Regions from separate parts of the Kitasatospora herbaricolor genome, predicted to be linked through region 1. Evidence: predicted binding sites of a transcription regulator. Region 1 holds the regulator's gene; the other holds the start of a gene.
The links. Region 1 encodes HspR, which represses chaperone genes until heat shock. Its sites were predicted from a motif close to TTGAGNNNNNNNNNCTCAA; they were not measured.
Positions count from the first base shown of each region.

Region 2: lon (endopeptidase La) is a predicted target of HspR. The motif match lies at 13,828-13,846, and genes of this name have one in related genera.

Region 1 is NZ_JAUSVA010000002.1:4,479,862-4,495,566, reverse strand. Features, by position in the region: gene dnaK (molecular chaperone DnaK) at 1-1,736, shown strand, start outside; gene grpE (nucleotide exchange factor GrpE) at 1,733-2,350, shown strand; gene dnaJ (molecular chaperone DnaJ) at 2,501-3,658, shown strand; gene J2S46_RS20085 (heat shock protein transcriptional repressor HspR) at 3,666-4,175, shown strand; gene J2S46_RS20080 (hypothetical protein) at 4,410-5,429, shown strand; gene J2S46_RS20075 (hypothetical protein) at 5,445-5,687, opposite strand; gene J2S46_RS20070 (TIR domain-containing protein) at 6,099-6,725, shown strand; gene J2S46_RS20065 (LuxR C-terminal-related transcriptional regulator) at 7,294-8,271, opposite strand; gene J2S46_RS20060 (hypothetical protein) at 9,061-10,722, shown strand; gene J2S46_RS20055 (HPP family protein) at 11,030-11,662, opposite strand; gene J2S46_RS20050 (CGNR zinc finger domain-containing protein) at 11,813-12,451, shown strand; gene J2S46_RS20045 (YciI family protein) at 12,649-13,077, shown strand; gene J2S46_RS20040 (RNA polymerase sigma factor) at 13,355-14,596, shown strand; gene J2S46_RS20035 (response regulator) at 14,676-15,305, opposite strand; gene J2S46_RS20030 (sensor histidine kinase) at 15,407-15,705, opposite strand, start outside.
Region 2 is NZ_JAUSVA010000002.1:5,801,682-5,817,386, reverse strand. Features, by position in the region: gene J2S46_RS25765 (FdhF/YdeP family oxidoreductase) at 1-530, shown strand, start outside; gene J2S46_RS25760 (C40 family peptidase) at 600-2,231, opposite strand; gene J2S46_RS25755 (inorganic phosphate transporter) at 2,569-3,753, shown strand; gene J2S46_RS25750 (hypothetical protein) at 3,765-4,010, shown strand; gene J2S46_RS25745 (MDR family MFS transporter) at 4,298-5,800, opposite strand; gene J2S46_RS25740 (MarR family winged helix-turn-helix transcriptional regulator) at 6,078-6,527, opposite strand; gene J2S46_RS25735 (ABC-2 transporter permease) at 6,627-7,682, shown strand; gene J2S46_RS25730 (ROK family transcriptional regulator) at 7,733-8,965, opposite strand; gene J2S46_RS25725 (GtrA family protein) at 8,980-9,507, opposite strand; gene J2S46_RS25720 (NHL repeat-containing protein) at 9,623-11,068, opposite strand; gene lon (endopeptidase La) at 11,412-13,805, opposite strand; gene J2S46_RS25710 (rhomboid-like protein) at 14,115-14,888, opposite strand; gene J2S46_RS25705 (response regulator transcription factor) at 15,380-15,705, shown strand, end outside.

The DNA.
Region 1 (15,705 bases):
CGCCGTCCGTCGTCGCCTTCGCCAAGAACGGCGAGGTGCTGGTCGGCGAGGTCGCCAAGCGCCAGGCGGTCACGAACGTGGACCGGACCATCCGCTCGGTGAAGCGCCACATGGGCACCGGGTGGAAGGTCAACCTGGACGGCAAGGACTTCAACCCCCAGCAGATCTCCGCCTTCATCCTGCAGAAGCTCAAGCGGGACGCCGAGGCCTACCTGGGCGAGACGGTCACCGACGCCGTCATCACCGTTCCGGCGTACTTCTCGGACTCCGAGCGCCAGGCGACCAAGGAGGCCGGTGAGATCGCGGGCCTCAACGTCCTGCGCATCGTCAACGAGCCGACCGCGGCCGCCCTGGCCTACGGCCTCGACAAGGACGACCAGACCATCCTGGTCTTCGACCTCGGCGGCGGCACCTTCGACGTCTCCCTGCTGGAGATCGGCGACGGGGTCGTCGAGGTGAAGGCCACCAACGGTGACAACCACCTCGGTGGTGACGACTGGGACCAGAAGGTCGTCGACCACCTGGTGAAGGTCTTCCAGGCCGGCCACGGCGTCGACCTGTCCAAGGACAAGATGGCCCTGCAGCGTCTGCGCGAGGCCGCCGAGAAGGCCAAGATCGAGCTGTCCTCGTCCTCCGAGACCTCGATCAACCTGCCCTACATCACGGCCTCCGCCGAGGGCCCGCTGCACCTGGACGAGAAGCTCACCCGAGCCCAGTTCCAGCAGCTCACCGCCGACCTGCTGGAGCGCTGCAAGACCCCGTTCCACAACGTCATCAAGGACGCGAACATCTCGCTGTCCGAGATCGACCACGTGGTCCTGGTCGGTGGCTCGACCCGTATGCCGGCCGTCGCCGAGCTGGTCAAGGAGATGACCGGCGGCCAGGACGCCAACAAGGGCGTGAACCCGGACGAGGTCGTCGCCATCGGCGCCGCCCTGCAGGCCGGTGTCCTGAAGGGCGAGGTCAAGGACGTCCTGCTGCTCGACGTCACCCCGCTGTCCCTGGGTATCGAGACCAAGGGCGGCATCATGACCAAGCTGATCGAGCGCAACACCACGATCCCGACCAAGCGCTCGGAGATCTTCACCACGGCCGAGGACAACCAGCCGTCCGTGCAGATCCAGGTCTACCAGGGCGAGCGCGAGATCGCCTCGTACAACAAGAAGCTCGGCATGTTCGAGCTGACCGGCCTGCCCCCGGCCCCGCGCGGCCTGCCGCAGATCGAGGTCACCTTCGACATCGACGCCAACGGCATCATGCACGTCGGCGCGAAGGACCTCGGCACCGGCAAGGAGCAGCGGATGACCGTCACCGGTGGCTCCGCGCTGCCGAAGGACGACATCGAGCGCATGATGCGCGAGGCCGAGCAGTACGCCGAGGAGGACCACAAGCGTCGCGAGTCGGTCGAGACCCGCAACCAGGCCGAGCAGCTCGTCTACTCGACCGAGAAGTTCATCGCGGACAACACCGACAAGCTCCCGGCCGACGTCAAGACCGAGGTCGAGGCCGCGATCACCGAGCTCAAGGAAGCCCTCAAGGGTGAGGACATCGCGGCCATCCGCGAGGCCACCGAGAAGGTCTCCACCACCGCCCAGAAGCTCGGCACGGCGCTCTACGCCAACGCCGACGCCGCCGGTGCGGCCGCCGGTGAGGGCGCGTCGGCCGGCGCCCCCGAGGACGACGTGGTCGACGCCGAGATCGTCGACGACGAGAAGCCCAAGGGTGGTGCGGCATGACGGAGAAGCCGCAGGGCGCTGAGCCCGGCGACGACTCCGCCGCCGAGGAGGCTGTCCTGAAGGCCGCCGAAGAGGCGGTCTCCGGCGGTACCTCGGAGGAGCTCGCCGCTGCCAAGCGTGAGCTGGCCGAGCGCACTGGTGACCTCCAGCGCCTGCAGGCCGAGTACCAGAACTACCGCAAGCGGGTCGAGCGGGACCGTCTGACGGTGCGCGAGATCGCGGTCTCCAACATCCTGGAGAGCCTGATCCCGGTGCTGGACGACATCGGCCGGGCCCGCGAGCACGGCGAGGTGACGGGCGGCTTCAAGTCCGTCTCCGACAGCCTGGAGACGGTCGTCGCCAAGCTGGGCCTGCAGCAGTTCGGCAAGGAGGGCGAGCCCTTCGACCCGACGATGCACGAGGCGCTGATGCACAGCTACTCCTCGGACGTCACCGAGGACACCTGCGTGCAGATCCTCCAGCCGGGCTACCGGATCGGCGAGCGGATCATCCGCCCGGCGATGGTCGCGGTCGCGGAGCCCCAGCCGGGCACCCAGACCACGTCCGGGCCGGACGACGCCGAGAAGGCGGCGGACGCCGAGGCCGACAAGGCTGACGGTGGCGCGGAAAGCTGACACCCTGTGCGCTGCGGAGTCGTACGTCGTCCAGTACGGCGAACGGCTCCGCAGTGCCGTGTCCGCGGGTGGTACCGGCGGGGCGGACAGCGCCGCCGGCACCGCCCGGGGGTACCAAGGATCTATTGACTCTGGGAGGTGGCGGCAGCCATGAGCGGCAAGGACTACGTGGAAAAGGACTACTACAAGGTCCTCGGCGTGCCCAAGGACGCCACCGCCACCGAGATCAAGAAGACGTACCGGAAGCTGGCGCGGGAGTTCCACCCCGACGCCAACAAGGGTGACGCCAAGGCGGAGGACCGCTTCAAGGACATCTCCGAGGCCTACGACGTCCTCTCGGACGACAAGCGCCGCAAGGAGTACGACGAGGCGCGCACCCTCTTCGCCAACGGCGGCTACCGGGCCGGTGGTCCCGGTGGCGGCAACTACAGCTTCGACTTCGGCGACCTCTTCAGCGGCACCCAGGGCGGTGCCGGCGGCGGGGGCGGCGGGATCGGCGACGTCTTCGGCGGTCTGTTCGGGCGGGGCGGGCGCCAGGCCCAGCCGCGCCGCGGCGCCGACGTCGAGACCGAGGTGACCCTCAGCTTCGAGGAGGCGGTGGACGGCGCGACCGTGCCGCTGCGGATGACCAGCCAGGCGCCCTGCCGCTCCTGCAGCGGCACCGGGGCGAGGGCCGGCACCACGCCGCGGGTCTGCCCGACCTGCGTCGGCGCCGGCACCGTCAGCCGGGGCCAGGGCGCCTTCGCGCTCTCCGAGCCCTGCCGGGACTGCCGCGGCCGCGGCATGATCGTCGACGACCCGTGCCAGGACTGCCACGGCAGCGGCCGGGCCAGCTCGGCCCGCACCATGCAGGTGCGGATCCCGGCCGGCGTCCAGGACAGCCAGAAGATCCGGCTCAAGGGCAAGGGCGCCCAGGGCGAACGCGGCGGCCAGCCCGGCGACCTGTTCGTCCTGGTCCACGTCGACCCGCACCCGGTCTTCGGGCGCAAGGGCGACAACCTGACGGTCAGTGTGCCGGTGTCCTTCCCCGAAGCGGCGTTGGGCGGCACCATCGAGGTGCCGACGCTGAAGGGCCCGGCGGTGAAACTCAGACTGCCCGCGGGGAGTGCCAACGGCCTCACCCTGCGGGCCCGGGGCAAGGGCGCCACCCGCAAGGACGGCACCCGCGGGGACCTGCTGGTCACCGTGGACGTCGTGGTACCGCAGCACGTCACCGGCGACGCGCTGACGGCTCTGGAGCAGTACCGCGAGGCCACCGCCTCGGACGACCCGCGGGCCGCCCTCTTCCGGGCGGCGGAGGGAGCGTGACCAGCACATGAACCGTGACTCGATCGGCGTCGGCCTCGGCGACGGCCTCCCCGGAGGCCCCCGTCCCGGCCGGCCCACCCGCAGCCCGGCAGGCAACCCGGCGTACGTGCTGACCGAGGACACCCCGGTCTACGTGATCTCGGTCGCCGCCGAGCTCTCCGGCCTGCATCCCCAGACCCTGCGCCAGTACGACCGGCTCGGCCTGGTCTGCCCCGACCGGACGGCCGGGCGCGGCCGGCGCTACTCCGCCCGGGACATCCAGCAGCTGCGCGAGGTGCAGCGGCTGTCCCAGGACGAGGGCATCAACCTGGCCGGGATCAAGCGCATCATCGAGCTGGAGAACCAGGTCGCCGCGCTGCAGTCGCGGATCACCGAGCTGGCCGATTCCCTGGAAGGCGCCGCGAGCGCGCTCCAGCAGCGCGAGGCCGCGGTGCACGCCTCCTACCGCCGGGATCTGGTTCCGTACCAGCAGGTCACGCAGTCCAGCGCACTCGTGGTCTGGCGGCCCAAGCGGTAAAGCCGGCATTGTCATGGGCAGGTCGCCGACGGTCTATTCCACCGACCGTCGGCGGCCTTCGGCCGTTCCCGAACTTGTTCTGCGCACAACATCTTTCTTGCTCTCCGCGCCGAAAAGCCGGATCGTGGACGGTAGTGCCAAGCGTCAACTCCTATACGGTATTCACTGGTATCAGGGTGGGTGAGTACGGCCGATCTTCCAACTATCGGCCTGGCGGGGGTCAAGGAGCCATAAATGGGCGGCACCGATGAGCCAGGAGTGACCGAGGGCGGACTTGGTGTTCTGTCCGCGGGCGCCCGGACGCTCTACCTCTCGGCGGTCCGGTCGGGAGGCCGGCTGGTCCCCGCCGAGTCGGGTTGTGACGGCACCAGTCAGCTGCGCGAGCTGGTGGAGATCGGCCTGCTGGTCCCCGACATGGACGATCCCGGGGTCCTGGTGGCGGTCGACCCGCGGCAGCTGACGGCCGGCCTCTCCGCCGCCTGGCAGCGCAAGGCGCTGGAGCTGCTCAGCCGGTCGATGGCCCTGCCCAGCGACTTCCAGCAGCTCAGCCAGGCCTACAGCGAGGTGGGCGCCGACCCCCGGGAGGGCGGCCCGGTCGAGCACCTGGTGGGCAAGACCGAGATCAACCAGCGGCTGTCCGCGCTCTTCGAGGGCAGCACCAAGGAGATACTCAGCGCCCAGCCCGGCGGCGGGGCCAGGTCGTTCCCCACGGAGGCGGCGATAGCGCTCGACGTGGGCATCCTGCGGCGCGGGGTGTCCCGGCGGACCATCTACCAGCCGAGCACCCGCTACTCGGCGCCCACCAGGCACTACGTCACGGCGATGACGGCCGAGGGCGGCCAGGTCCGCACCCTGGACGAGCCGTTCACCCGGCTGATGATCATCGACCGGACGGTGGCGGTCATCCCCGGCAGCGGCGACACGGAGCGGGCCGCCTTCATCCGGGACGAGGCCGTGATCGGCTACCTGCTGAGCCTCTTCGAGGGCTGCTGGGAGCGGGCCATACCCTTCCTCGGCAACGGCGACGTGCCGCCGGAGGTCGTGACCCGGCTGCGCCGCAACATCGTGCGGATGATGCTGCAGGGGGTCGGCCACCGGGTCATCGCCCGCAACCTGGGCCTCAGCGAGCGCACGCTCGCACGGCACATCGCCGAACTCCGCGAGGAGTACGACGCCGAGACCCTCTTCCAGCTGGGGTGGAAGCTCTCGGAGAGCTTCCACCGGCTGCCCGAAGGTGACGGCGACCTCGACTGACGGAGCGGCCCTGGATCAGGTCCAGATGAGGTCGCCGGTGAGCGACTGCGTTGCGGGGCGGGGGGTGGCGACGGTCCAGATCAGGTCTCCGTCGCCCGCCGGCTGCGGTGCCGGCTGGGGCGCCACCGTGACCGTCTCGACGGGGTTGGCCGGGACGGACCTGTTCCAGATCAGGTCGGCGCTCGCCGGACCGGAGCCGACGAAAAGGGCTGCTCCGGCGAGGAGGGCCACGGTGACGAGACGACGCGCCTTGCGCACAAGACCACTTCCTTCAAGATCAGGCCTACATGACTACTGCGGTTCACATTCGATCGACTGTGCCCGCCGTTGTCCAGGAACGGCAATCGATTCTGCCGGATTCCTGATCCTCAATCTTTCGAAGCGAAGCTAACTCTGGCAGATGGTCGGCGGGAGCAGTAGGGCGGGGGGCTGTCATCTCTCTGCCAGGCAGCCAGATGACACCGCGTGACAGTGGACGCCTTTGCGGTGCTTGTTGGACGATCAGCTCATGGTTTCCGCAGACCATACCAGGCATATCGCCACATATTGATCCGTCAACCAAAACTCAACACTGGCATCCGAATGCCGTGAGCGTCGGTCACCGCCAGCCCGAAAGCCCGCAGGCCGACCCGAGCCCCCGCTCCGGCCGGCCATTCCCCCGGAGTCGACATGAGTGAGCCCTACCAGCGCGATCACGCCGGTCATGCCCCCGAGGGCCGGCGAGCCCGAGTGTTCCTCGCCGCGCCGTTGATGCGACTGACCGGGCCTGCCGACAGCGTGGTGACCCTGGCGAGCCGGACCAGGCTGACCACGCTCCGGTCCACGCTGCTGCGCAGCGGTGCCGCCGTGTACAGCGCCCACCACAGCGACGCCTGGACGGTGGCCGGCCGGGCGCCCGAGCCGCGGGTCCCCTCCGACTTCCGCGCGCTGCAGACCGCCGACCTGGTGTTCGCGTACGTCGGGGCGCCGCTCAGCGCCGGGGTCAGCCTGGAGCTCGGCTGGGCGTCCGCGCTGCGCAAGCCCGTCGTCCTGCTGGTCGACGAGGCGATCACCCACAACCCGCTGATCGCCACCATCGAGCAGGTCGCCCCCGTGCTGCCGCTCGTCTTCGACGACACCTGGTCGCAGGAGGCCCTGCGGCACACCGTGGAGACCGCGCTCGACTGGGCCGGCATGGCGCTCTCGCTGCGCGAGGGCTTCTGGACCGCCCCCGGCGAGCACTTCACCATCCCGCGCCAGCAGCCGCCGGCCGTCGGACCGTTCGACTTCTGGGCCACCGGCGCCGCGACCGGCTGACCCCCGGCACCACGTTCCGTCCACCGGGACACACCCCGGCTCCCCGCACCTGCCGGCCCGGCCGGAAGAGCCACTCGGCGCCGTACCGCTCCCGCTACCCCGGGCGGCGGCCGGCAACCGCACGCTCGCCAGGCCCTCCCGACTGCTGATCACCCACCGGGTCACCCCCCGGGACGGCAGCCGCCCGAACCGGACGTCGGCAGACCGCCCGCACCCGCTCCCGGTGCCGGGCACTCCCCGGCGCCTCCGCGCGGCCCGCTGACCGTCCCGCGCGCGGCGCACCGTCAGGACGCCGGCCACGCCCCGGACGCCGACCGCCGTCGGGCCGACGGCCGGCGGCACGCCGACCGCCGCCGGACACCGCAGCCCTGCCGGCGACCGCCGCGCCACCGGACATCGCCCCCCACGTGCCCCACCCGTACCGGCAGGACCGCCCGGCAGCGTCGCCGCGGACCCCGCCCGGCGGACCGCCCCCTCCCGGGCGAGCCGCCGGCGGAACCGATCCGGGCGGTACGTGGCCCGTGCCGGCGCCGAGGGCCGGCCGCCGGGCCGGGGGGTGGCGGTGCGTTCACTCACCCCGGCCGCCCCGCATCAGCCAGCCCAGCTGGAACAGCGTCTGGGCACCGTGCCGCTCGCGCAGCCGCGCGATGTGGGCGGCCACGGTGCGCTCGCTGAGGCCGAGCCGGGTGGCCACCGCGCGCTGGGTGAGCCCGGTGGCGAGCAGCCGGCCGACCCGGTCGGCGGCCAGCCGGGCCGCTCCCTTGGCCGCCGCCGGTTCCCACTCGACCGAGTCGGCCCGGGCCCAGTCGCGCTCGAAGACGGCGACCAGGAAGGCGACGGCGGCGGGGTCGGAGATGAACGCCGCCCGGCTGTGGTCGTCGGCGGCGGGCACCACGGCGATCGACCGGTCGACGATGATCATCCGCTGGAAGGGCTCGTCCAGGACCCTGAGCCGGGCCCCGAGCCGGGACACCTCCAGCGCGTAGTCGGCCGCGCTGCCGTCCAGGACGGCCGTCGGCTGGTACAGCGTGCGCAGGCTCCGGCCGCTCAACAGCAGCGGGACGTCCTGACGCAGGGCCAGCGCCATCGTGGTGGCCTCGCGGGTGCCGGGCTGCGCCGTGAGCAGCCCCTCCTGGCAGTCCGAGAGCAGCTCCGCGATCCGGTGCCGGATGGCCTCGCGGCCTTGGACCAGGGTGGTGTCACCGCGCTGGTCGGGCAGCCGGGGAACGGCGTCGTAGGCCTTGGTCAGGCCGTCCAGCGCGGTCGGCAGGCCCTCCGCTCGGACCAGCAACCGGGTTGCCTCGGAGCGGAGTTCGGCGCCGAGCCGGTCGGTCACGGCGCGCGGGCTGACCGCCGTGTAGGAGGCGTCCACCGCGTTCGGCATCAGCAGGCCGGTGTCGAGGAGCTGCCGCAGGGCGGGCTCGGCGGAGGGTGCCACCGCGCTGACCGGTATCCGCCCGCCCTCGGCCAGGATCGCCAGGTACAGCTGCCGGGCCGGCTCGTCCGGCACACCCGTGCCCTGGCCGGCCGTCGGATCCGCGGTCACTCGAACAACTCCCTGCCGGATGTCCCTCAACGTCCGATCATGATCGCAGGGGAGGTGCATGTCCGCGATCAAGGACTCCGCTTGCCGGCGGCCCCCCGGGCCGGCCGTGCGCTGGCACGCCCGGCCCCAGGGGCCCGCCGGTGAACGCCAAGCTCACGGCGCTTCCGATGAGGCGGAGCAGCAACGCCTCACCGGCCCCGGAGACGGGAGGCCATCACCACACATGGCTTCCCCCCGGTGCTCTTCCCCCCGTGTGCGCCGGCACGGACGTACCGGGCGCACCCATGCGAAGAGCAAGTCGCCTTCATCGGGCTGCGACGGCCCGGACGACTTGGCGTGTCTCCACCATCACAGTGTGTCGGCCGGTGAACAAGTGGCGCCTGATTGCAGGTTTCCGCAAGTGCAGGAACTTGCAGCGGAGGCCGGTGCCACTCCGGGGGAAATTCGCCCCGTTCCGCGCATTTCCGTACGCCGGCCCGACCGGCCGAACGGTCATTCGGCGCAGGAGTTCGAACCGGACTACGCCTTCCCCCCCTCCGGGCGGATTTCCGCCGCCGCCGGAGGACACCCGCGGGCGGCCCGCCGGCGCCGGCCGGCCGCCGGTGCGGCGCTGCCCGGCCACCACCCGTACAGGCGATGTTCCGGCGGCCGTCCCGGCGCCGTCGCGCGCCCTGGGAAGGGTGCTACGTGTACGAGTCGGGCGGCGGTGGAACGAAGTGGCGTCGCCGGGGCGGTAGTGGTTTGATCCGGAGTGCTGCGCGTCATGTTCTGTGGGGGAGTGGGCTTTTCATGGGGGACTCGCCGGTACGCCGGAGACCTTGGGCAGGCGGCGCCGCGACGGCGTTCTCGGTCGCGGCCCTGGCGGCCGCGGCGGGCGCGCTGCCCGCCCACGCGGACAGCTCCCGGACCTCGTTCACGGTGACCGCGAGCGCGCGCACCCTGGTCGCCCCGGCCGCGGACGGCGCCGGCGGCTTCTCCGACCTGCTGGTCTCCTTCGCGGCCGACGACGGCAGCAGTGCTCTGGCCGGCGTCAAGGTCGCCGTCGACGGCCGGCAGCTGGCCCGGCTCGCCGAGCTGCGCCTGCCCGCACCCTGCACCTTCACCGACGCCGAGCACCTGCAGGCGATCTGCGCACCCGGGGACTTCGCGGGCGGCGGCGGACACCTGACGCTCGGCGTACGGGCCGCCCAGGGCGCGCCGGCCGGTGCCACCGGAACGGTCCTCTTCACCGTCACCGCCACCAACGCCACCGTGAACCGCGCCTCCGGACGGGACGTCACCGAGGTGCGCGTCGGCGAGGGCCCCCAGCTCTCCGTCGCCCAGCTGCCGGTCCTGACCCGGACGAAGCCGGGCGCCACCGTCACCCTCGCCACCGGCCTCACCAACCAGGGCGACCGCGAGGCCCACGGCGTGCTGCTGTGGTTCCGGATACCCGAGGGGTACGCCCCGGCCGCCGCCTTCGGGGACTTCGGCAACTGCCGCTACCCGGACCGCGCCGCCGGCCTGGTGCTCTGCCGCTTCGACGACGCCGTGGTCCGCCCCGGCGAGGTGCTGCGCCTCTCCGTACCCGTGGCCCTGGCGGCCGGCGACGACCCGCGTGACGGGCGGTTCGAGTACGGCGCGGACCTCGCCGGCGGCCCCACGGAGCGCGGGCTCACCGCCGCCCAGGGCGCCGGCCGGCCGGGCACCGGGGCGCCGCTGACCCTGACCGCCGGCCAGGCCGGCGGCTTCGGCAGCGAGAGCGCCTCCACCTACCTGGAGACCGGCCGGCCGTACGCCCTGTCCGCCGTCGCCGGCGATGTCGCGGGCGTCCAGGGCGCGACCGTGCCGGCCACCTTCGCCCTGCGCAACGACGGGGACGCGCCCGCGGCGCTCCACGGCGGCCGCCCGGCGGACGGCGACCCGGCCGGCCTGCTGCTGAGCTTCCCGTCCGGGGTCCGGATAGCCGGCGCGCCGGCCGACTGCGCCCAGCGGCCGGCCGAACCCACGGTCTACCTGTGCGCCCGGACCCGGACGCTGGCGCCCGGGGAGTTCCAGGCCTACACCTTCCAGGTACTGCTCGCCGATCCGCTGGACCGGGCACCCGGCCGGGCCTCCGTCGAGGGCCAGGCCCTCGCCGGCGCCGCGCTGTTCACCGTCACCTCGGGCGCCGCGCCGGCGCCCACCACGGTCCGCAGCTACACCGCCGCCCCCGGGCCCGCCCTGCGCGCCGTCGCCCCGGCCGCGGAGGAGAGCGGCCCGGAGCCGTCCGCCCCGCCGGCCGCCGCGGTGACCGCGGCCGCGCCCGCACCGTCCCCGACCTCGCAGGCCTCCCTCGGCACGGGACTGGCCGAGACCGGCGCGGGCACCAGCGGGTTGTCGCTGGCCGCCACCGGCGGGCTCGCCGTGGGCCTCGGCCTGGGGCTGATCGGCATGGCGGCGCGCCGCCACTGGGCCGGCAACCGGGGCTGACCGGTCAGCCCCGGCGGCCGCCCCGCGCCCCGGCGGCGCCGGGCGATCCCGTCCCGGGTGTCCCGCCGCGGTCACCGCCCGCCGGAGGGCGAGTGACATCCGCCACACCGTGAATTCCAGTCCCTCCAATTTCCTCCCCGGAGGGACGGGACGTTCCCGTTTCACCGCCGGTGCCGGAATCCCGCCCGGTGTCCGGCATTCCGAATGGCGGGGGCGCAGGGGCGATCGGTGGAATTCCGGCCGAGGCGCCCGGTGCCGGCGCAATTCCCGTCCCCGGCCTGACGGGGGGCCTGACCGGCTGCCGGCGTCACCACCAGTACGCGGGGTAGCGGGCCGTCCGACCGCTGCGGCCGGCCAGGACGCCGACGAGCACCAGCAGCACGGTCGCCAGCGCCAGCAGGCCGAGGAAGCGCAGGGCGGGCGGCTGGGTCAGCACCACGATCACCGAGGTCGCGGCCGCCGGGGAGTGCGGCGTCCGGGCCGTCGCCATCGCGCCGATCGCCAGGCCGCCCGCGACGGCGGCCGTCCACAGCGAGCTGCCGCCGACCGCCAGGGCGGCGAAGCCGACCAGGGCCGAGACCAGCTGCCCGCCGACGACGCTGCGGGGCTGGGCCAGTGGAAGGGCCGGCGCGGCGAGGACCAGGGCGGCGCTGGCGGCCAGCGGCGGGATCAGGACGGGCAGCTCCAGCACCTTGCCGACGGCCACCAGGAGCACCAGTCCGGCCACGCCGCCGGCCGTGGCGACGGCGAGGAAGGCGGCCGGGGGCCGGGCCGGTGCCTTGCCGGCGAGCCGGCTCAGGAGTCGGGCCGGTGCGAGCAGGGCCGGGCGGCGCCGGGATGTCGGGGCTTCGGGCCTCGGGGCTTCGGAGCCCGGGGCGGGGGCCGTGCCGGGGGCCGCCGGGGCCGGGGCGGTGGCGGTCGTGCTGGGTGCGTCGGACATGGCCTTCCCTACGTCGGGGATCCGTGACCCGACTCAAGATAATGGATGAATCAGGAGACTCGCATTAGTATCGGGTCCGAGGGCCCGCCCGCCGGTACGGGCCCCCGGTGAGTGCCCCCGGGGGACCGCACCGGGCGGGATGATGGGGCGATGGACGGCGGTGGCACGGTGGACACGCAGGCGCAGGCGGCGGACGGGATGCCGCTCACGGGCGAGCCCCTCGCCCTTGAGCTGGTCAACACCACTTTCGTCCGGGGCGGGGCCCGGGGCGTCCTGGTGGACGCCCTGCGGACGCCGGAGGACCTCGACGGCTGGCTGGCGTCCCGGACCGCGCTGTTCAGCGAGCCGCTGCGGGCCGAGCTGTCCGCGCCCGCCGCGACCGGGGCCCACGTGGCACGGTTCCGCGAACTGCGGCAGGCACTGCGGGATCTCGCGGCGGCGGCGGTCTCCGGCGCACGCCCGGCCGACGCACCGGTCGGCCTGCTGAACGCCTCCGCCCGGCTGGCCGTGAGCTGGCCGGAGTTCGAGCCGACGGCCGGCGGGCCGGCCCGGGTGGTGACCAGGTGGTCCGAGCCGGACCCCCTGCTGGCCGCCCTGGGGGAGGTGGCGGCGGCCGGCGTCGGTCTCCTCGCGGGCCGGGCGGTCGAGCAGGTCAGGGCCTGTCCGGCGCCCGGCTGCATCCTCTACTTCGTGAAGAGCCACGGCCGCCGGGAGTGGTGCACCGTCGGCTGCGGCAACCGGGTCCGGGTGGCCCGGCACAGCAGGCGGGCTAAGGCCGACCCGGCCTAGCGGCTCGCCGCCGGACGGCCGCGCCGGAGCGCGCCCACGCGGTCCCGCTCCTGGTCCGGGACCGGTTCGAGGAATCCTCGCCGCCCGTGTCGAGAACCGGGGCCGCCCTTCGACGTCCTGGTGGAGGCCGGAACAGGCCGGCCGGACGACGCGTCCGGCCGGACCGGGCCCCGACCGGGACGCAGGAGGAGACAGCCATGCGATTCATGATGCTGGTCAGGTCGGACGCGCAGACCGAGCAGGGCGCGCCCCCCGGCAAGGAGATCGTCGAGGCGACGGACCGCTACAACGACGAGCTGATCAAGGCGGGCGTGCTGCTCGCCGCCGAGGGCCTGCACCCGAGTTCCAAGGGCGCCCTCGTCTCGTACTCGGGAGGCGGCGCCACCGTGACGGACGGGCCGTTCGCCGAGGCCGAGGGGCTGATCGCCGGGTACTGGCTGATCCAGGTCTCCTCCAAGGACGAGGCGGTCCAGTGGGCGACCCGGATCCCGTTCGAGGAGGGTGCGGTGGAGCTGCGGCAGGTCTTCGAGGCGGGGGACTTCCCGCCCGACGCGGTCTCGCCGGAGACCGTCGCCAAGGAGCAGGGCTTCCGGGACGAGCCGCTGCGCAGCGCACCCGAGCGGTAGTCGCGGCCGGGTACGCGGCCCGGTACGTACGGGAGGCCGGTGCTTCGCGCCGGTGCCGGGCGGGCGCGTCGGTGTTGGCCCGGCCCGCGGCGAGCTGCTCTGATGGGTGGCCGTGACGCCTCCCGAGGACAGCACCAGCGGCCCCGACGACCCCCGCGACCCGCCGGTCGCCCCGGGCGTCCCCGCCGGCGGAGCGTGCGGCGGCGCCGAGGCCGACCCGGTCGTCGGGGACCGGCGGACGGCGCAGGCGCACCGGGCGGTCGAGGCGGTCTGGCGGATCGAGTCGGCCAAGGTCATCGCCGCCGTCGCCCGGCTGGTGCGCGACGTCGGGCTGGCCGAGGAGCTGGCCCAGGACGCGCTGGTCGCCGCGCTGGAGCAGTGGCCGCAGTCCGGCGTCCCGCGCAACCCCGGGGCCTGGCTGACGGCCACCGCCAAGAACCGGGCGGTGGACGCGCTGCGCCGCAAGGAGGTGCTGCGCCGCAAGATCGACGAACTCGGCCACGAACTGGCGGTCGAGGGGGACGGCGCCGGCGCGCTGCCGGACGTCGACGCGGCCCTGGACGACGACATCGGGGACGACCTGCTGCGGCTGGTGTTCACGGCCTGCCACCCCGTGCTGTCCACCGAGGCGAGGGTGGCGCTCACCCTGCGGCTGCTCGGCGGCCTGAGCACCAAGGAGATCGCGCGGGCCTTCCTCGTCGCCGAGCCGACCGTCGCGCAGCGGATCGTCCGGGCCAAGCGGACCCTCGCCGAGGCGAAGGTCCCGTTCGAGGTGCCCCAGGGCCCCGAACTGGCCGGCCGGCTCTCTTCGGTGCTGGAGGTGGTCTACCTGGTCTTCAACGAGGGGTACTCGGCGACGGCCGGCGAGGACTGGATGCGGCCGGCGCTCTGCGAGGAGGCCCTGCGGCTCGGCCGGATCCTCGCCGAGCTGGCCCCGGCCGAGGCGGAGGTGCACGGGCTGGTCGCCCTGATGGAGATCCAGGCCTCGCGGGCCGGCGCCCGGACCGGGCCGGCGGGGGAGCCGGTGCTGCTGCTCGACCAGGACCGCGGACGCTGGGACCACGTGCTGATCCGGCGCGGTCTCGCCGCGCTGGAGCGGGCGGAGGCCCTCGGGACCGCGCGCGGCCCGTACCGGCTGCAGGCCGAGATCGCGGCCTGCCACGCCCGGGCCCGGACCGCCGAGGAGACCGACTGGGTGCGGATCGCGGCGCTGTACGCCGTGCTGGCCCAGGTCACGCCGTCGCCGGTGGTGGAGCTGAACCGGGCCGTGGCGGTGGGGATGGCCCTCGGGCCGGCCCGCGGGCTGGCGCTGGTGGACGGGCTGACCGCGGAGCCGGCGCTCAAGGCGTACCACCTGCTGCCGAGCGTGCGCGGGGACCTGCTGGCGCGGCTGGGCCGGTACCCGGAGGCGGCCGGGGAGTTCCGGCGGGCGGCCTCGCTGACCGGCAACGGACGGGAGCGGACCCTGCTGCTGGCGCGGGCGGCGGCCTGCACGGCCGCGGCGGACGGCGGCGCCTGACGGCCGCCGCCGTCGCCCGGCCGCCGCCGTCGAGCTGTCCGCGGCCCCCGCCGCCCGTCCAGGCCTTGGGCGGCCCGCCTCAGCGGATCAGCCGGCGCTCCTTGGCGGCGGCCACCGCGCCGGCCCGGGTGTCCACGCCCAGCTTGTCGTAGATCCGGCCGAGGTGGGTCTTCACGGTGGCCTCGCTGATGAACAGCGCCCGGGCGATCTCGCGGTTGCCCAGGCCCTGGGCGAGCTGGGCCAGGATGTCCTGCTCGCGGTCGGTCAGCTGCGGCGCGGGCGCGCGCATCTGCGCCATCACCCGGGAGGCGACCGGTGGCGAGAGGGTGGTGCGGCCCCGGGCGGCGGCGTGCACGGCGGCGAACAGCTCCTCCGGCCGCTCGGCCTTGAGCAGGTAGCCGGTGGCGCCGGCGCCGATCGCCCGGGTGATGTCGGCGTCCGTGTCGTACGTGGTGAGGACCAGGACGTGCGGCGCGCCGGGGCCGCCGCTGATCCGGCGGGTGGCCTCCACCCCGTCGATGCCCGCGCCCAGCTGCAGGTCCATCAGGACGACCTGCGGGTGGAGCTTTGCCGCCAGGGCGACGGCCTCCTCGCCGCTGCTGGCCTCGCCGACCACCTCGATGTCGCCCGCGCTGGCGAGCAGCGCCAGCAGCCCGGCGCGCACCACGGCGTGGTCGTCGCAGACCAGCAGGCGTACGGGCGGAGTCATGCGGCCTCCAGGGTCATGCGGCGTCGGGGGCGTCGAGGGCGTCGGGTTTCCGGGCGCCGGGTTCGGGGGCGGGGCGCCTTCCGGGTGGCCGGCCGCCGGTGTCATGCGGTGTCGAGCGGGATCGCGGCGGACACCACGGTGCCCTCGCCGGGGGAGCTCTCCACGGTCAGCGTGCCACCGAACCGGCGCAGCCGGGCGCGCATCGCCGGGAGCCCGTGGCCGCGGCCGGTCGGGCCGTCCGGTCCGGTGCCCTCGGCGGGCGGGGTGAAGCCCAGGCCGTTGTCGGCGATGTCGAGCACCACCTGGTCGCCCAGGTAGGAGAGGGTCAGCGCGGCGGCCGTCGCGGCGGCGTGCTCCCGGATGTTGGCCAGCGCGCCCTGCGCGATCCGCAGCAGCGCGG
Region 2 (15,705 bases), 1.3 Mb from region 1:
CCCGGGTCGTGCCCGGCTTCGAGGACTTCAACGAGAAGGTCCGCCGTCCCGGCGGCTTCGCCCTGCCGCACGGCCCGCGCGACAGCCGCTCCTTCCCCACCACGACCGGGAAGGCCAACTTCAGCGTCAACCCGCTGACCGCGCCCGAGGTCCCGGCGGGCCGGCTGCTGCTGCAGACGCTGCGCTCGCACGACCAGTACAACACCACGATCTACGGCCTGGACGACCGCTACCGCGGCATCACCGGCGGGCGCCGGGTGGTGCTGGTGAACCCGGCCGACGCCGCCGGGCTGGGCCTGACCGAGGGCGGCTACGTCGACCTGGTGAGCGAGTGGCGGGACGGCGTGGAGCGCCGCGCCCCGCACTTCATGGTGGTGCACTACCCGGTGGCACGGGGCGGCGCGGCCGCCTACTACCCGGAGACCAACGTGCTGGTGCCGCTGGACTCGACCGCCGACATCAGCAACACCCCGACCTCGAAGGCGGTCGTGGTGCGCTTCGAGCCCGACAGCGGCCTGCCCGGGGCCTGACCCGCGGGGCCCGGCCGCACCCCTCGTGGGGTGCGGCCGAGGGGTGCGGCCGGGAGTCGCGGTGCGGGCTCAGCGCACGCCGGAGGCGGAGGCCGAGGCGCTCTCCGGCCGCGCCGAGGCCGAGTTCGGCGCGGCGGAGGAGGTGGCCGAGGAGGCAGCGGTGCCGGGGGCGGACGGCGCGGTCGCGGACGGGTCCGGCGTGGCGGTGGACGGCGTACCGGTGCCGGACGGGCTGCCGGTGCCGGACGGGCTGCCGGTGCCGGACGGGGTGCCCGTCCCCGACGGGGTGCCCGTGCCGGACGGAGTACCCGTCCCGGAGGGCGTCCCCGGGTCGGTCGGGGTGCCGGACGGCGTACCGCTCGGGGTGCCGGTGGCGGGGTCGGTCGGCGAGGTCGTCGGCCCGGGCGTCCCCGGGGGCGTGGTGGGCGGCACGGTGGCGCCCGGCGCGGGCACCACGGGCGGCAGCGTGGCCGGCGGGGACGGCGCGATCGGGGTGACGGTGTCCCAGCCGGCGGGGAGGTCCGGCACCTTCCAGACGCCGCCCTGGTCGTCGGCCGCGGTCTCCGGGTCGGGGCGGACGGCCCCGAGGATCGGCATCGACCCGATCGGCGACACCTTGATGACGGCGCCGGGGCGCGGCGCCTGCACCACCAGGCCGCCGCCGATGTACAGGGCGATGTGGGTGGCACCGGCGTAGTAGACGACCAGGTCGCCGGGCCGCAGCTGGTTCAGCGGCACGTGCTGGAGCTGGGCCCACTGCTCCTGGCTGGTGCGCGGCACCGGCCGGCCGGCGTGCAGCCAGGCCTGCGAGGTCAGCCCCGAGCAGTCGAAGACGTCCGGCCCGGCGCCGCCCCAGACATAGGGCTTGCCGAGCTGCGCCAGCGCGTACGCCACGGCCGCGCGGCCGGCCTGCGACGGCGTCCGCTCGCCCTTGCCGAGCGCGCCGGAGGCGAGGAAGGCCAGCTGGGACTGGTCGGCCTGGGCCTTCTCCAGTGCGGCCAGTTCGGTGCGCTGGGCGCCGGTCAGCGAGGTGACCAGCTTCTCGACCTCGGCGAGCTGGGTGGCGACGGTGGCCTTGGCCGCGTCCTGCTGGACGGCCAGCGCCTGCGAGTCCTGGAGCGCCTTCTCGGCCTGCTTCTGCAGCTCGGCCAGGGTGGCTCGGTCCGCCTTGAGGTGGTCCAGGAAGGCCGACTGCGAGCGGCTGGCCTCGGCGAGCAGCTCGGCGATCGTCACCGCCTCGTACGGGTCCTCGGCGAGCAGCAGTTCGGCGTAGGCCGAGGCGCTGCCGTTGCGGTACTGGGCGGCGGCGAGCTGGGCGGCGACGTCGGTGCCGGCGTCCACCGCCTTCTGCTGGCGCTCCACCCGGCCGCGCAGGTCGGTCACGGTGGCCTGCTGCTCGGTGAGCCGGGCCACGGTGCCGTTGTACTGCTCGGTGGCCGCCTCGGCGTTGCCGTAGAGCAGGTGCAGCTGGTCGAGCAGCGGCCCGAGGGTGGCCTTGGCGTCGGCCAGCGGATCGGCGCCCGGCGAGACGGTGACGGCGCCGGCCGAGGGGCTCGCGGAGGGCTCCGGCGCGGCGAACGCGGCCTGGGTCGCGAAGGGCAGCGACAGGGCGGCCACCGCCAGGACGGCTCCGCACCTGAGCGCGGCCCGCACCCACGGCCGCATCGCACTCGACTCGGTGCGCCACAAAGCCCCGCCCATCGGCCCGCCCTCCCCCTCCGGCAGCTCTTCGGTTCGGCCTCCGGATCTCTGCCGAATCCTGTCACGGCGGCCCCGGCCGAGACAGACGGTGCCCGTACATATTGATGAATTCTTCAGAGACTGTGACCCAGATCTCAGCAAACCACCACGAAGTGGCGCGATCCGCTCAAAATGGGGGGTCGCTGACACTCCCTCCACACTTTCACGGGATCTCCGCAACCTCCCGGACATCCCAGGAACCACGACGCCCGACCCTGTTCACCTTCCGTTCATCCACCATCCCTACGGTCGCCCGTGACACCAACGTCAGTGCGACAACTACGACGATTGTTTGGGTATGGAACACATCTCGTTCCTGGTAGCCGTCGTGATCATCACGGCGCTCGCCTTCGACTTCACCAACGGGTTCCACGACACCGCCAACGCGATGGCCACCTCCATCGCCACCGGTGCCCTGCGGCCCAAGGTCGCGGTCACCATCGCGGCGGTCCTCAACTTCGCGGGCGCCTTCCTGTCCGTGAAGGTGGCCACCACCATCTCGGGTGGCATCGTCAACGAGAAGGCGGGCATCCACCCGTCGATCATCTTCGCCGCCCTGGTCGGCGCGATCCTGTGGAACCTGCTGACCTGGCTCAGAGGCCTCCCGTCGAGCTCCTCGCACGCCCTGTACGGCGGGCTGATCGGCGCCACCATCGTCGGTGTCGGCTTCAACGGCGTGAACTTCAACACCGTCGTGACCAAGATCCTCATCCCGGCCGTGGCCTCCCCGATCGTGGCCGGCCTGGCCGCCTGGGGCGCCACCAAACTGGCGTACGCGATCACCCGCCGGGGCAACGAGAAGACCACCACCAAGGCCTTCAAGACCGGCCAGATCGCCTCCTCCTCGCTGATCTCGCTGGCGCACGGCACCAACGACGCGCAGAAGACCATGGGCATCATCACGCTGACGCTGGTCTCGGTCGGCGCCCTGCCCAAGGGCGCGCTGCCCCCCACCTGGGTGATCGTCGGCGCCGGCGCGGCCATCGCGCTCGGCACCTACATGGGCGGCTGGCGGATCATCCGCTCGATGGGCAAGGGCCTGGCCGACATCCAGCCGCCGCAGGGCTTCTCCTCCGAGACGGCGGCCGCCGCGGTCATCCTGACCTCGTCGCACATGGGCTACGGCCTCTCCACCACCCAGGTCTGCTCCGGCGGCATCATGGGCGCCGGCCTCGGCGGCCCGAAGCGCGAGCTCAACTGGAGCATGGCCCGCCGGATGGTCTACACCTGGGGCCTGACCCTGCCCGCCGCCGCCACGGTGGCCGGCCTGGCCGCCTTCGTCGCCGACCAGGGCACCTGGGGCGTCGTCCTGGTGGGTGCGGCCCTGGTGGCCGGCTCCGGCGCGATGTACGTGGTCTCCCGCCGCCAGCCGGTGCATGCCGGCAACGTCCACGACACCGCGGCGGTCGAGGTCACCCCGGTGGCCACCCCGGCGGCTCCGGCCCCCGTCACGGCCCCCGTCGACGCCACCATCGCGGCCTGAGGAGCAACGCCATGAACATCAAGTGGAACGCGCTGGCCCAGACCGCCGGCATCAGCTTCGGCATCACCGTCGCCGTGGTGGCGGTCTTCGCCCTCGGCATCCTCGCCCTGTCGCGCCGGGAGGCCGTGCTGGAGGCCGCCGGCGGCTCCGGCGCCGGCGGCACGGGCCGGGCCAACGCGGTGCTGGCCGGTGCCACGGTCTGCTTCGCCGCCTGCGCGGCGGTGGTGGTCTACGGACTGTCGCTGATCGCGGGGTAGTCACACCCGTACGCCGAACGGCCGGGGCGGTCATCCGCCCCGGCCGTTCGGCGTTCCCGAGGTCGCCGCCCGGGCCCTGGCGCCCGTCGCGCCGTCGCGCCGGCCACAGGCGCCGGCACCGGCCCAGGCTCAGGCGCAGGCCCAGGCCCGGGCCCGGGCCCGGGCCACCCGAGAGTGCGGCCACCCGCCCGGCTCGTGATCGGCGTCCGCTCCGCGGCGGCGGCGACCGCCGGTACGGCGAAGGGCCGGCCGCGGATCTCTCCACGACCGGCCCGGGGGCACGGGTCTCAGCTCTGCGGGCCGCTGCGCAGCGGGATCTCCCGGATGAAGAGCACCACCAGGAAGGCCAGCAGCGCGAACGGCGCAGCCACCAGGAACACCACCCCGACGCCGTGCCCGAACGCGTCGGTCACCAGCGGGACGACCGGCGCGGGCAGCGTGTGCAGGTCCGGGATCTCGCCGCCGCCGGCCGCGCCGGCGTGCCCGGCCGGGACGCCCGCCGCGGCCAGGTTCTCGGTCAGGTAGTGCCCGACCCGGTTGGTCATCAGCGCACCGAGGGCCGAGACGCCCATCGCGCCGCCCATGGTGCGGAAGAAGGTGACCACCGAGCTGGCGGCGCCGAGCTCCTCCCTCGGCACGGTGTTCTGCACCGCGAGGACCAGGTTCTGCATGGTGAGGCCGAGGCCGATGCCGGCCAGCGCCATGTAGAGGGAGAGCGCGCCGTAGCCGGTGTCGTCCCGGACGGTGCCGAGCAGGCCGAAGCCGATCGCCAGCAGGAACGTTCCGGCGACCAGGTAGGCCTTCCACTTCCCGTAGCGGGTGATCAGCTTGCCGGCCACGGTGGAGGAGACGGCCAGGCCGAGGATCATCGGCAGCGTCATCAGCCCGGCCGCGGTGGGCGACTTCTCTCGGGCGAGCTGGAAGTACTGGCTGAGGAAGGTGGTCGCGCCGTACATCCCGACGCCGACCAGCACACTGGCGACGGCGGCCAGGGTGACGGTGCGGTGCCGGAAGAGCGAGAGCGGGATGATCGGCTCGGCCGCCCGGCTCTCGACCAGGACGGCGAGCGCGCCGAGCAGCAGGCCGCCGCCGACCATCGCCAGGGTCTGCCAGGAGAGCCAGGCGTAGTTCTTGCCGGCCAGCGTGATCCAGATCATCAGCAGGCTGACGGCGCCGGTGATGACTGTGGCACCGAGGTAGTCGATCTTCGCCTTGCGCCGGACCACCGGCAGCTTCAGGGTCCGCTGCAGGACGAGGATGGCGACCAGCGAGAACGGGATGCCGACGTAGAAGCACCAGCGCCAGCCGAGCCAGTCGGTGTCCACGATGACACCGCCGATCAGCGGGCCGCCGATGGTGGCGAGGGCGAAGACGGCACCGAAGTAGCCGCTGTAGCGTCCCCGCTGCCGCGGCGGAACCATCGCGGCCAGGCAGATCTGGGCCAGCGCGGTCACGCCGCCGGCGCCTGTCCCCTGCAGGACGCGGCAGGCGATCAGTTCGGCGGTGTTCTGGGAGAGCCCGGCGAGCGCCGAGGAGACGATGTAGATCACCAGGGCGATCTGGACCAGCAGCTTCTTGCTGACCAGGTCGGAGAGCTTGCCCCAGATCGGGGTGGATGCGGTCAGCGAGAGCAGGGCCGCGGTGATCACCCAGGTGTAGGCGGACTCGCCGCCGTGCAGGTCGGTGAGGATCCGCGGCAGGGCGTTGGAGACGACCGTCGAGGAGAGCACCGCGACGAAGAGCCCGAGCAGCAGCCCGGAGAGAGCCTCCAGGACCTGACGGTGGGTCATCGGGGCGTCGTCGTCGGCGACGGCTCCGGTCGGGGCGGGCGAGGTGACGGTCATCGGGGTCCTTCGGCTTTGACGCGAATTCGTTGCCTTGAGCAACCATAGGGTGGATGGTTGACTCGGGCAACTTTATTCAAGCCTAAGTAAAATCCTCGGCGGCCATGGCCCGCACCGATGGTTCGTCCCCGGCTGAGCCGCGACGGAGCGGCACGGCACCCGTGCCGGAACATCGCCGGTCGCCGCGGGCCGGGCCCCGACCGGGCCCGGAGGTGGCGCCGGGTCAGTCCTCCAGCGACTCGCCGGTCAGCTCGTTGAACCGCTCCAGCAGGTCGGCGAAGCGCAGCACGTCGTCCTGCGGCCAGGTCGCCAGCAGTTCGCGGAACCGTCCCGTCCGGGAGTCGCGGACCCTCAGGTAGCGCTCGGCGCCGTCCGCGGTGAGCGACACCAGCGACGCCCGGCGGTCCAGCGGGTCGGCCTCCCGGGCGACCAGGCCGATCTCCTCCAGTGCCTTGATCTGGCGGCTGACGGTGGCCTTGCCGACCGAGAAGTGCGCACCGATGTCGGTCAGCCGCACCCGGCCGGCCTGCTCCACGAAGCCGAGCATGCTGTACGCCATGCCCTCCAGCTCCGGGTGCACCTGACGGGACAGCTCCGCCACCTTGGCCCGGCCCCGCCGGAACAGCAGCGCAATCTCCCGCTCCACCGCCAGCAGAGCCTGCTCGTCACTCACCGGGCCAGTATCCCGCAGGCATCGGCGCGGGATTGGCGGGCAGGCAAGTGGTTGATGATACGAAGTATCCGATTGGTACCTAAAAGTGAGGAGATGTCGATGGCCGCCTCCGGGCAGGGGTTCGTCGCGGAGTTCAAGGACGCGGTGACCCCTCGCGCAGCACTGCTGGTGATCGCCGTCCTCCTGCTCCAGCTGGGCTTCATCGTGTCGTACGTCGGCGCCCTGCATCACCCGAGCCCGCATCAGCTCTCGATCTCGGTGGTCGCCCCGCCCCAGGTGCAGCCGAAGCTGGTCGCCGCCCTGGAGGCGGTGCCGGACGACGCGGTGAAGGCGGGGACGGTGGCCGACCCCGCCGAGGCGACCGCCCTGATCAAGGACCAGAAGATCTACGCGGCCCTGGTCTTCGACCCGGCGGGCACCCAGGACACCCTGCTGGTCGCCGACGCCCGCGGCCCGGCCGCCGCCCGGGCGGCCGAGGAGATCGCCACCGGCATCGCGAAGGGCCAGGGCCGCACGGTCGTCGTCCAGGACGTGGTGCCGCTCGCGCCGGGGGACGCCGAGGGCCTGTCCTCCTTCTACCTGGTGATCGGCTGGTGCGTCGGCGGCTACCTGGTCGCCTCGATCCTCGGCATCAGTGCCGGCTCCCGGCCCGCCAGCACCGGCCGCGCGGTGATCCGGCTGGGCACCCTGGCGCTCTACTCGGTCGCGGCCGGCATCGGCGGCGCACTGATCGTCGGCCCGGTGCTGGACGCGCTGCCCGGCTCCACCTGGGGACTGCTGGGGCTGGGCAGCCTGGTGGTGTTCGCGGTCGGCGCGTTCACCATGGCCCTGCAGTGCCTGTTCGGCATCGTCGGCATCGGGCTGGCGGTGCTGGTCTTCGTGGTGCTCGGCAACCCCAGTGCGGGCGGGGTCTTCCCGCCGCCGCTGATGCCGGCCTTCTGGCGGGCGATCGGCGCCTGGATCCCGAACGGCGCGGGCACCGACGTGGCCCGCTCGATCGCCTACTTCGACGCGACCGGGATCGCCGTACCGCTGATGGTGCTGGTGGCCTGGGCGGTGGTCGGCGTCGCCGTCACCCTGCTCGCGGTGTCCTTCCGGCCGGGGCGCCAGGAGGAGGCGCCGCCGGGCCGCGTCCAGGAGCCGGCCCCGCGCTGACGCGTCGACCGCCCGGGCCGCCCCGACGACGGGCGGGGCGGCCCGCCGGTTCAGACGGCGTCGCTCCCCCGGCCGGCGAAACGCCCCGGGTCCGCGACGATCGCCCGGACGACGCCGACCGCCGCGCCCAGCAGCGGGCCCCGGCGGCCGAGCGCGGAGACCGTCAGCCAGTCGTCCGACCAGGGACGCACGGTCACCCGGGCCGCCAGCTCGGCCCGCATCGCGGGGAGCAGCCAGGGCGCCAGCTCGGTGTAGCCGCCGCCGAGCACCAGCTCCGCCGGGTCCAGCAGGTTCACCGCGCCGGTGGCCGCGATGCCGAGCGCGGCGCCGGCGCCGGCCAGCGCCGCCAGCACGGTCTCGTCCCCGCCGGCGGCCCGGCCGGCGAGCAGCGCGACCCAGTCGCCCCGGACGTCGGCCAGGCCGGCCGCCCGCAGTACCGCCGCCTCGCCCGCGTACTGCTCCAGGCAGCCGCGCGCGCCGCAGGCGCACGGCGGACCGTCCGGGCGCACGGGGATGTGGCCCAGCTCGCCGGCGAAGCCACGCGCCCCGCGCAGCAGCCGCCCGCCGACCACGAGCGCGGAGCCGATGCCGGCCTCGGCCGACAGGTGGACGAAGTCGCCGGGCCGCCCGCCGAGCCAGAGTTCCGCCAGCCCGCCCAGGTTGGCCTCGTTGTCGACCTCGATCGGCAGGGCGGACAGCTCGGCCGCGCCGCAGGCGCGCAGGGCGAGCCGTAGTTCGGCGGCGGCCGGCAGGCCGGCCCAGCCGAGGTTGGGCGCCCGCTCGACCATCCCCTCGGCCGCGCCGACCAGCCCGGGCACGGCGAGGGTGAGCCCGGCGGGCCGCAGCCCGGACTCCTCGGCCGCGCGGCGGAGCAGTTCGGCGAGGTCGGCGAAGACCGCGGCGGGCTGCCGTCCCTGGTTGCGGATCTCCATCCGGTGCCAGCTGCGGACCTCGCCGCGCAGGTCCACCACGCAGGCGGCCAGGTGCTGGACGCCGATCTCGGCCCCGAGGCCGCCGGGGCCGTCCGGGGCCAGGCCCAGGGCGGTGCCGGGACGGCCGACCTTGCCGCTGGGCGTGGCGGGACCGGCCTCGGTGAGCAGCCCGGCGGCGAGCAGCTCCTCGGCCAGCGAGGAGACCGCGGCCCGGGTGAGCCCGGTGGCCGCGGCGACCTCGGCCCGGGAGCGCGGGCCCTCGGCGATCTGTCCGAGGACGAGGGCCAGGTTGGCCCGGCGCATGCCCTGCTGGCTGGCCGGCCCGGCCTGTCTGGGGTCCGTCTCGCGCATCGTTGTCGCCCCTTTCAGGCCTGCGGGACCCGCGCCGGCCGCTCCTGCGGGGCCGCCGGGGTTTCGGCCAGGTTCACGAAGACCCAGCGCTGCATCGCCCAGTAGCGGAACACCATGGCCAGCAGGGTGCCGACCACCATGCCGCTGAGGAAGTCCGCCGCCTCCTGGGTGAAGGCGCTGACGTCCGGCCTGCGCAGGTCGAGCACGTAGCGGGAGACGATCAGCGGCACGTCGTTGACCAGCACGGCCACCGCGCTGACGACGAAGAACAGGACGGCCTCACGCTGCTTGCCGTTCGCCCGGAAGGACCACTGCCGGTTCAGCACGTAGGAGACGGCGGTGGCGATCACGGTGGCGACGGTGAGCGCCACGACCGGCTTGTGCTGGAGCACGGTGAGCTTCAGCGAGAGGTTCACCACCACGGTCAGGACGAAGCAGGTGCTCCCGACCAGGAGGAACTTCACCAGCTTCCGGTGCTTCACCAGGACCGGGCGGAGCCGGGCCGGGACTCGGGCCAGGGCGCGCTGGGTGGGGGACGGCATCCTCGCAGTGTCCCACGGTGCCCGGCCCGGGCCGACATCCGAGAGCCCGGCCCGGCTCACGGCCGGGGCCGGGCGCCCCCGGTCCGCTCCCGTCCGCCCGGGCCCGGGCCGGTGTTCACTCCCCGGTGATCCGGAGCACGCCGGTGGTGGTGCCCTGGTAGACGACCCCGCCGGGCGCGATCGAGCCGACCATCTGCAGGGTGTCGAAGACGAAGCCGGCGCCGGTGTACCTGGTGCGCACCACCGCGCCGGTCGCCGGGTCGACCTCGGCGTAGTAGTAGGGGTCGAGCACCGAGGTCGCGTCGGTGCCGGGGATCACCGGGTTGCGCAGCACGGTGTGGATCAGCCCGTCGGCGGTGGACAGCCGGGGCACCGCGGCGGAGCGCACCCTGGTGTCCCAGACCAGGTCGCAGCCCGAGCCGTCCGCCCGGACGTCGACCCGGCTGAGGCCGCCGCGGAACGTGTCGGAGGCGGGCACGCCGGGGCCGGCGTCCTCCGGCAGCTTGGGGTACGGGTAGCCGTAGGTGCTGGCGACGAAGACGGCGTTGCCGACCGCGACCGGGGAGTTCTCGCTGCCGCTGCCGCCGGCCCTGAGCACCGGCACCGAGCAGACCTGGGCGCCGGTGTCGGTGCGGTGGACCAGCAGGTTCACGGTCGGCGCGGCGTTGTCGACGATGGTGACGTATTCGGTGCCGGTGCGCGGGCCGAAGAAGGTGGGGGTCGACCCGGTGCCCCAGCTGAGCTGGCCGGGCTTGCGTCCCGGGCCGCGGTCGTAGGCACGGCGCCAGGTGATCACGGGAGTTCCGTCGGCCCCGGCGGTCAGCAGGTAGGTGGCGTGCGTGGTGGAGACGGCGGTGCCCTGGGGGGCGGTGGAGATGCTGTTGGCGACCTTCTCGCCGGCCGGGAGCGCCAGGGTCCGGACGGTGCCGGTCCGGTCGTCGGCGGTGCCGACCACTCCCCCGCCGGTGGCGAACCAGACCCGGCCCTGCCAGTCGGGCGAGACCCCGGTGACGGCGTCCCCGGCCGGTACGGCGGCGCCCAGCGGGAGACGGCTGTCGACGTACAGCTCCCAGTCGCCGGCGGCGTCACGGCGGTGGGCGATCCGCAGCAGGTCCCCGTTGCCGTCGACGGCGACCAGCCGGTCGAGGTTGTCCAGGTAGGCGTAGACCCCGCCCAGCAGGGAGCCCTTGGCGAGCGGCAGTTCGGCGAGCGAGCCGCCGTCGGCCGGGTCGAGCAGGTGGACGGTCGGGGTGAGCCCGAAGATCGTGGTGCAGAGGGCGACGGGGAACCCGTCGGAGCCGACCAGGACGGTGGGGCAGGCGGACTGCAGGGCGATCCGGTCGGAGGAGAGCGGGCCGGCCTTCGGGCCGGGCAGCGGGGTGGCGTCGGAGGAGCCGGTGTCGCCGTGCATGGTGGCGGTGCCGGGCGGGCCGGCGTAGGGGTTGTGCGGGGGCAGCGGGCCGAAGGTGCCGGCCGCCGTGGCGGGCGTGGTCCCGCCGAGGGCGAGCAGCAGCGCGGCGGCGGAGAGCACGGCGGCGCGAAGGGGAGGCGCGAGGCGCATGGGTGTCCCGTCCTGGGTCGTGGTGGGCCCCTCCGGGGCGCGCCCGGGGAGCGGAGGACAGCGGTGCACGCCGCCCGGACGCTCACCCGGAACCAGGGGAGCCTCGGACAGGGAAGGACCCGGGCACGCCGGGCGGGGTCACCGCGCTGTCAGACGGCGCGGCGACAGATCGCGGAACACGCGTGAGCAAGGTCGACGTCGAGTCGACGGCTCAGGTGGGCGTGGCGATCCATGGGCCCCATGCTGGAGTACTGACGAGGCGTCTCACAAGGGCGTCCCAGTACGCGGACGCGCCCGACGGGACGTCATGTCCCGTCGGGCGCACCCGGACCCGGCCCGCCCGTCAGGCGGCGATCAGCACCTCGGCCGGCTCCAGGGCCAGCGCCAGCACCTCCCGGACGTCCGCCACCGGGTGGACGGTCAGCCGCTCCAGCACGTCGGCCGGGACGTCGTCCAGGTCCGGCTCGTTGCGCTTGGGAATGATCACCGTGGTGACCCCGGCCCGGTCGGCGGCGAGCAGCTTCTGCTTCACCCCGCCGATCGGCAGCACCCGGCCGGTGAGCGAGACCTCACCGGTCATCGCCACGTCGCCTCGGACCTTGCGGCCGGACAACAGCGAGGCCAGGGCGGTGGTCATGGTGATGCCCGCGCTCGGCCCGTCCTTGGGCACGGCCCCGGCCGGCACGTGCAGGTGCACCCCCCGGTCGCGCAGCGAGGTGACCGGCAGCTCCAGCTCGGCGCCGCGCGAGCGCAGGTAGGAGAGCGCGATGTGCGCCGACTCCTTCATCACGTCGCCCAGCTGCCCGGTGAGGGTCAGGCCGGTGCCGCCGGTCTCGGCGTCGGCGAGCGAGGCCTCGATGTAGAGGACGTCGCCGCCCGCGCCGGTGACCGCGAGCCCGGTCGCCACCCCGGGGACGGCGGTCCGCCGCTCGGCCGGCTCCTGGGCCGCCTCCGGGGTGTGGTGCGGGCGCCCGATCAGGGCCCGCAGGTCGTCGCCGCCGATCGCCACCGGCAGCTCGCGCTCGCCGAGCTCGCTCTGCGCGGCCACCTTGCGCAGCACCCGGGCGATCGCGCGCTCCAGGTTCCGCACGCCGGCCTCCCGGGTGTACTCCCCGGCGAGCAGCCGCAGGGCCTCCTCGGTCAGCGAGGCCTCCTCGCCGGTGAGGCCGGCCTTCTCCAGCTGGCGCGGGAGCAGGTGGTCCCGGGCGATGACGACCTTCTCGTCCTCGGTGTAGCCGTCCAGGCGCACCAGCTCCATCCGGTCGAGCAGGGCCTCGGGGATGGCCTCGACCACGTTGGCGGTGGCCAGGAAGACCACGTCGGAGAGGTCGAGCTCGACCTCCAGGTAGTGGTCGCGGAAGGTGTGGTTCTGCGCCGGGTCGAGCACTTCGAGCAGCGCGGCGGCCGGGTCGCCCCGGTAGTCGGAGCCGACCTTGTCGATCTCGTCGAGCAGCACGACCGGGTTCATCGAGCCGGCCTCCTTGATCGCCCGGACGATCCGGCCGGGCAGCGCGCCGACGTAGGTGCGGCGGTGGCCGCGGATCTCCGCCTCGTCCCGGACGCCGCCGAGCGCGACCCGGACGAAGGAGCGGCCCATCGCGCGGGCCACCGACTCGCCCAGGGAGGTCTTGCCGACCCCGGGCGGGCCGGTGAGCGCCAGCACGGCGCCCCCTCGGCGGCCGCCGATCAGGCCGAGCCCCTGGTCGGCCCGGCGCTTGCGGACGGCCAGGTACTCGACGATGCGGTCCTTCACGTCGGCGAGCCCGGCGTGGTCGGCGTCGAGGACGGCGCGGGCCCCGGCGATGTCGTACGCGTCCTCGGAGCGCTCGTTCCAGGGCAGCTCCAGCACGGTGTCCAGCCAGGTGCGGATCCAGCTGCCCTCGGGCGACTGGTCGGAGGCGCGCTCCAGCTTGTCGACCTCCTTGAGGGCCGCCTCGCGCACCTTCTCCGGCAGGTCGGCGGCCTCGACCCGGGCGCGGTAGTCGCCCTCCTCGTCGGCCGGGTCGCCGTTCAGCTCGGCCAGCTCCTTGCGGACGGCCTCCAGCTGGCGCCGGAGCAGGAACTCCTTCTGCTGCTTGGCGACGCCCTCCTCGACGTCCTTGCGGATGGTGTCGTTGACCTCCTCCTCCGCGAGGTGCTCGCGCAGCAGGGTGAGCGCGTACTCCAGGCGGGCCACCTGGTCGGCCTCCAGCAGCACCTTGAGCTTCTGCTCGGCGGTGGCGAAGGGCGCGTAGCCGATGTTGTCGGCCAGCTCGCCGACACCCTCGATCTGGGCCACCCGGTCGACGATCTGCCAGGCGCCGCGCTTGCGCAGCCACTGGGTGGAGACCGCCTTGTACTCCTTGACCAGCTCCGCGGCCCGGCCGGTCAGCGGGGTCTGCACGGCGGACTCGCGGAACGGGGTGGTCTCCACCCAGAGCGCGGCGCCGGGGCCGGTGGTGCCGACGCCGATCCGGACCCGGCGGACGGCCCGGACCAGCGCCGCCGGGTCGCCGTCGGCGAGCCGGCCGACCTGCTCGACGGTGGCGAGGGTGCCGGCCGCCGCGTACGAGCCGTCCACCCGCGGAACCAGCAGGACCTGGGGCTTCTGGGTGCCGACGGCCGCCGACCTGGCGGCCTCGACGGCGGCGCGCACCTCGGTGTCCGACAGGTCCAGCGGGACGACCATGCCCGGCAGCACGACGTCGTCGTCGAGCGGCAGGACGGGCAGGGTGAGCGGTGTGGACGTCGATGCCATGATCTCTCCCCAGTCAGTGAAGTTGAGCTGACCTGACTAAGGTTTGGCGGGCGCCCGTTGTTCCCAGCCCCTTGTTCGCCAGCAGCGAAAGGGGAGAACGTCCCGGTCGGGGGCGCGTCAAACGGCCCGCCGGGGCAACCGGGCCGGGCGCGGGGACGCGAGGGCGGCCCCGCGGAAGGGCCGGCCGGACCGGTGGCGCCGGCGCGAGGGAGGGCGGACGGGGAGGGCGAGCGGGAGGGCGAGCGGGCGGGAGGGCGAGCGGGAGGGAGGCCGAGCGGGAGGCACGGAGCCGAGCGGCGGGCGACGGGCCTACGCCCGGTCGAGCACGGCCCGGCCGCGCGAGGCCTCCGTACGCGACCGCTCCCCGGCCGGGTGCCGGCCGCGGGCCCGGCGGGGCGGCCGGGTCCGGCGCCGCAGCCGGCACCCGAGCAGCACGCCGAGGAGCAGCGCGGCCGGGTGGCCCACTCCGGTGACGAGGTCCTGGTCGGTGGCGACCTGGTCGGCGACCAGCAGCCCGGCCCCGGCCAGCACCAGCAGCCGCCCGGGCCGCGGGAGCAGCGCGGCGAGCGCCCCCAGGCTGGCCAGTACGCCGTAGCTGACGCCTATGTCGAGCGTGTCCAGCGCGTCGGGGCCGAGCCGCCCGGCCCGGACGGCGGTCGCCACCACGCCCTGCGACAGCAGGGTCGCCAGCACGTGTCCGGCGGCGAAGACCCCGGCGGCCCTGGCCGGTCCGACCCGGCGCTCCAGCGGGGCCACGGTGAAGGCGAAGGCCCACAGGTAGGGCATCCAGACCGGCCCGGCCACCCAGAACCCGCTGAGCAGCAGGGACTGCAGCGGGTGCCGCAGCAGGTTGTGGCCGTCCGTGCTTGACAGCTCCTGGAGGTGGCGGACCAGCTCCGGATCGGCCTGCCGGGAAAAGACCGTGGTGGCGCCCAGGGTGGCGAGGAAGGCCAGCGTGAAGGGGGTGCGCCGGGGCGTGGGGACCCGCCGGAGCACCCAGCCGGCCGGGCCCGCGCGCAGCCCGAGCCGCAGTCCGCCGTAGGGCGGTCCGGGAGTGACGGACTCCCGTCGTACGCCTGGCACTGCACCTCCCTTCCGGGCCGGCCGGCATCCCTGCCACACTTGTCGTGCTCACGTTACGTCGAGGATCTGAGTGTTCGCTGGGAACAGGACGTGAAGATCGAACGCGTACGGTGGGGCACCTGCCCGAGATGGTCCGGACCAACCCTCTGTTTACGCACGAGTAGCGACTCCTGAAGGGGAGTCTGTCATCACCTTGGGTGCATACGCACCGTTACGGGGGAAATTCTGGGCGGGTAAGGTATCGGCCCGTGCCAACTCCGGACCAGGCCGGATCCCGCTCCGCGGGCCGGAAATGCCTGGTCCATCTGCCGGGATACGCCCGCTGTCCGTACGCTGCGGTGTGCGGAAGGGGTGAGCGGTCCACACCTGCGAACCCCTCCGCACCTGCGGGGACGGCGGACCCGGCACAGTCCACGACGGAACAAGACTACGAGCGGAGCCCGCCGTCCCACCGACGGCCGGCCCGCAGCCCTGGGGGCGGTGGCGTGACCGTGACAGAAATTCAGCAGGACAACAACACCAGCAACGCGGTGAGCAGCCAGCGCAGAGTGCTGGTGGTTGAGGACGAGCCGACGATCGCCGAGTCGATCGCGGCCCGGCTGGGCGCGGAGGGCTTCAAGGTCGCCGTGGCCCACGACGGCCCGGGCGCCGTCGACGGCTTCCACACCTGGCAGCCGGACCTCGTCGTGCTCGACATCATGCTGCCCGGCTTCGACGGCCTGGAGGTGTGCCGCCGGATCCAGGCACAGCGCCCGGTCCCGGTGCTGATGCTGACCGCCCGCGACGACGAGACCGACCTGCTGGTCGGCCTCGGGGT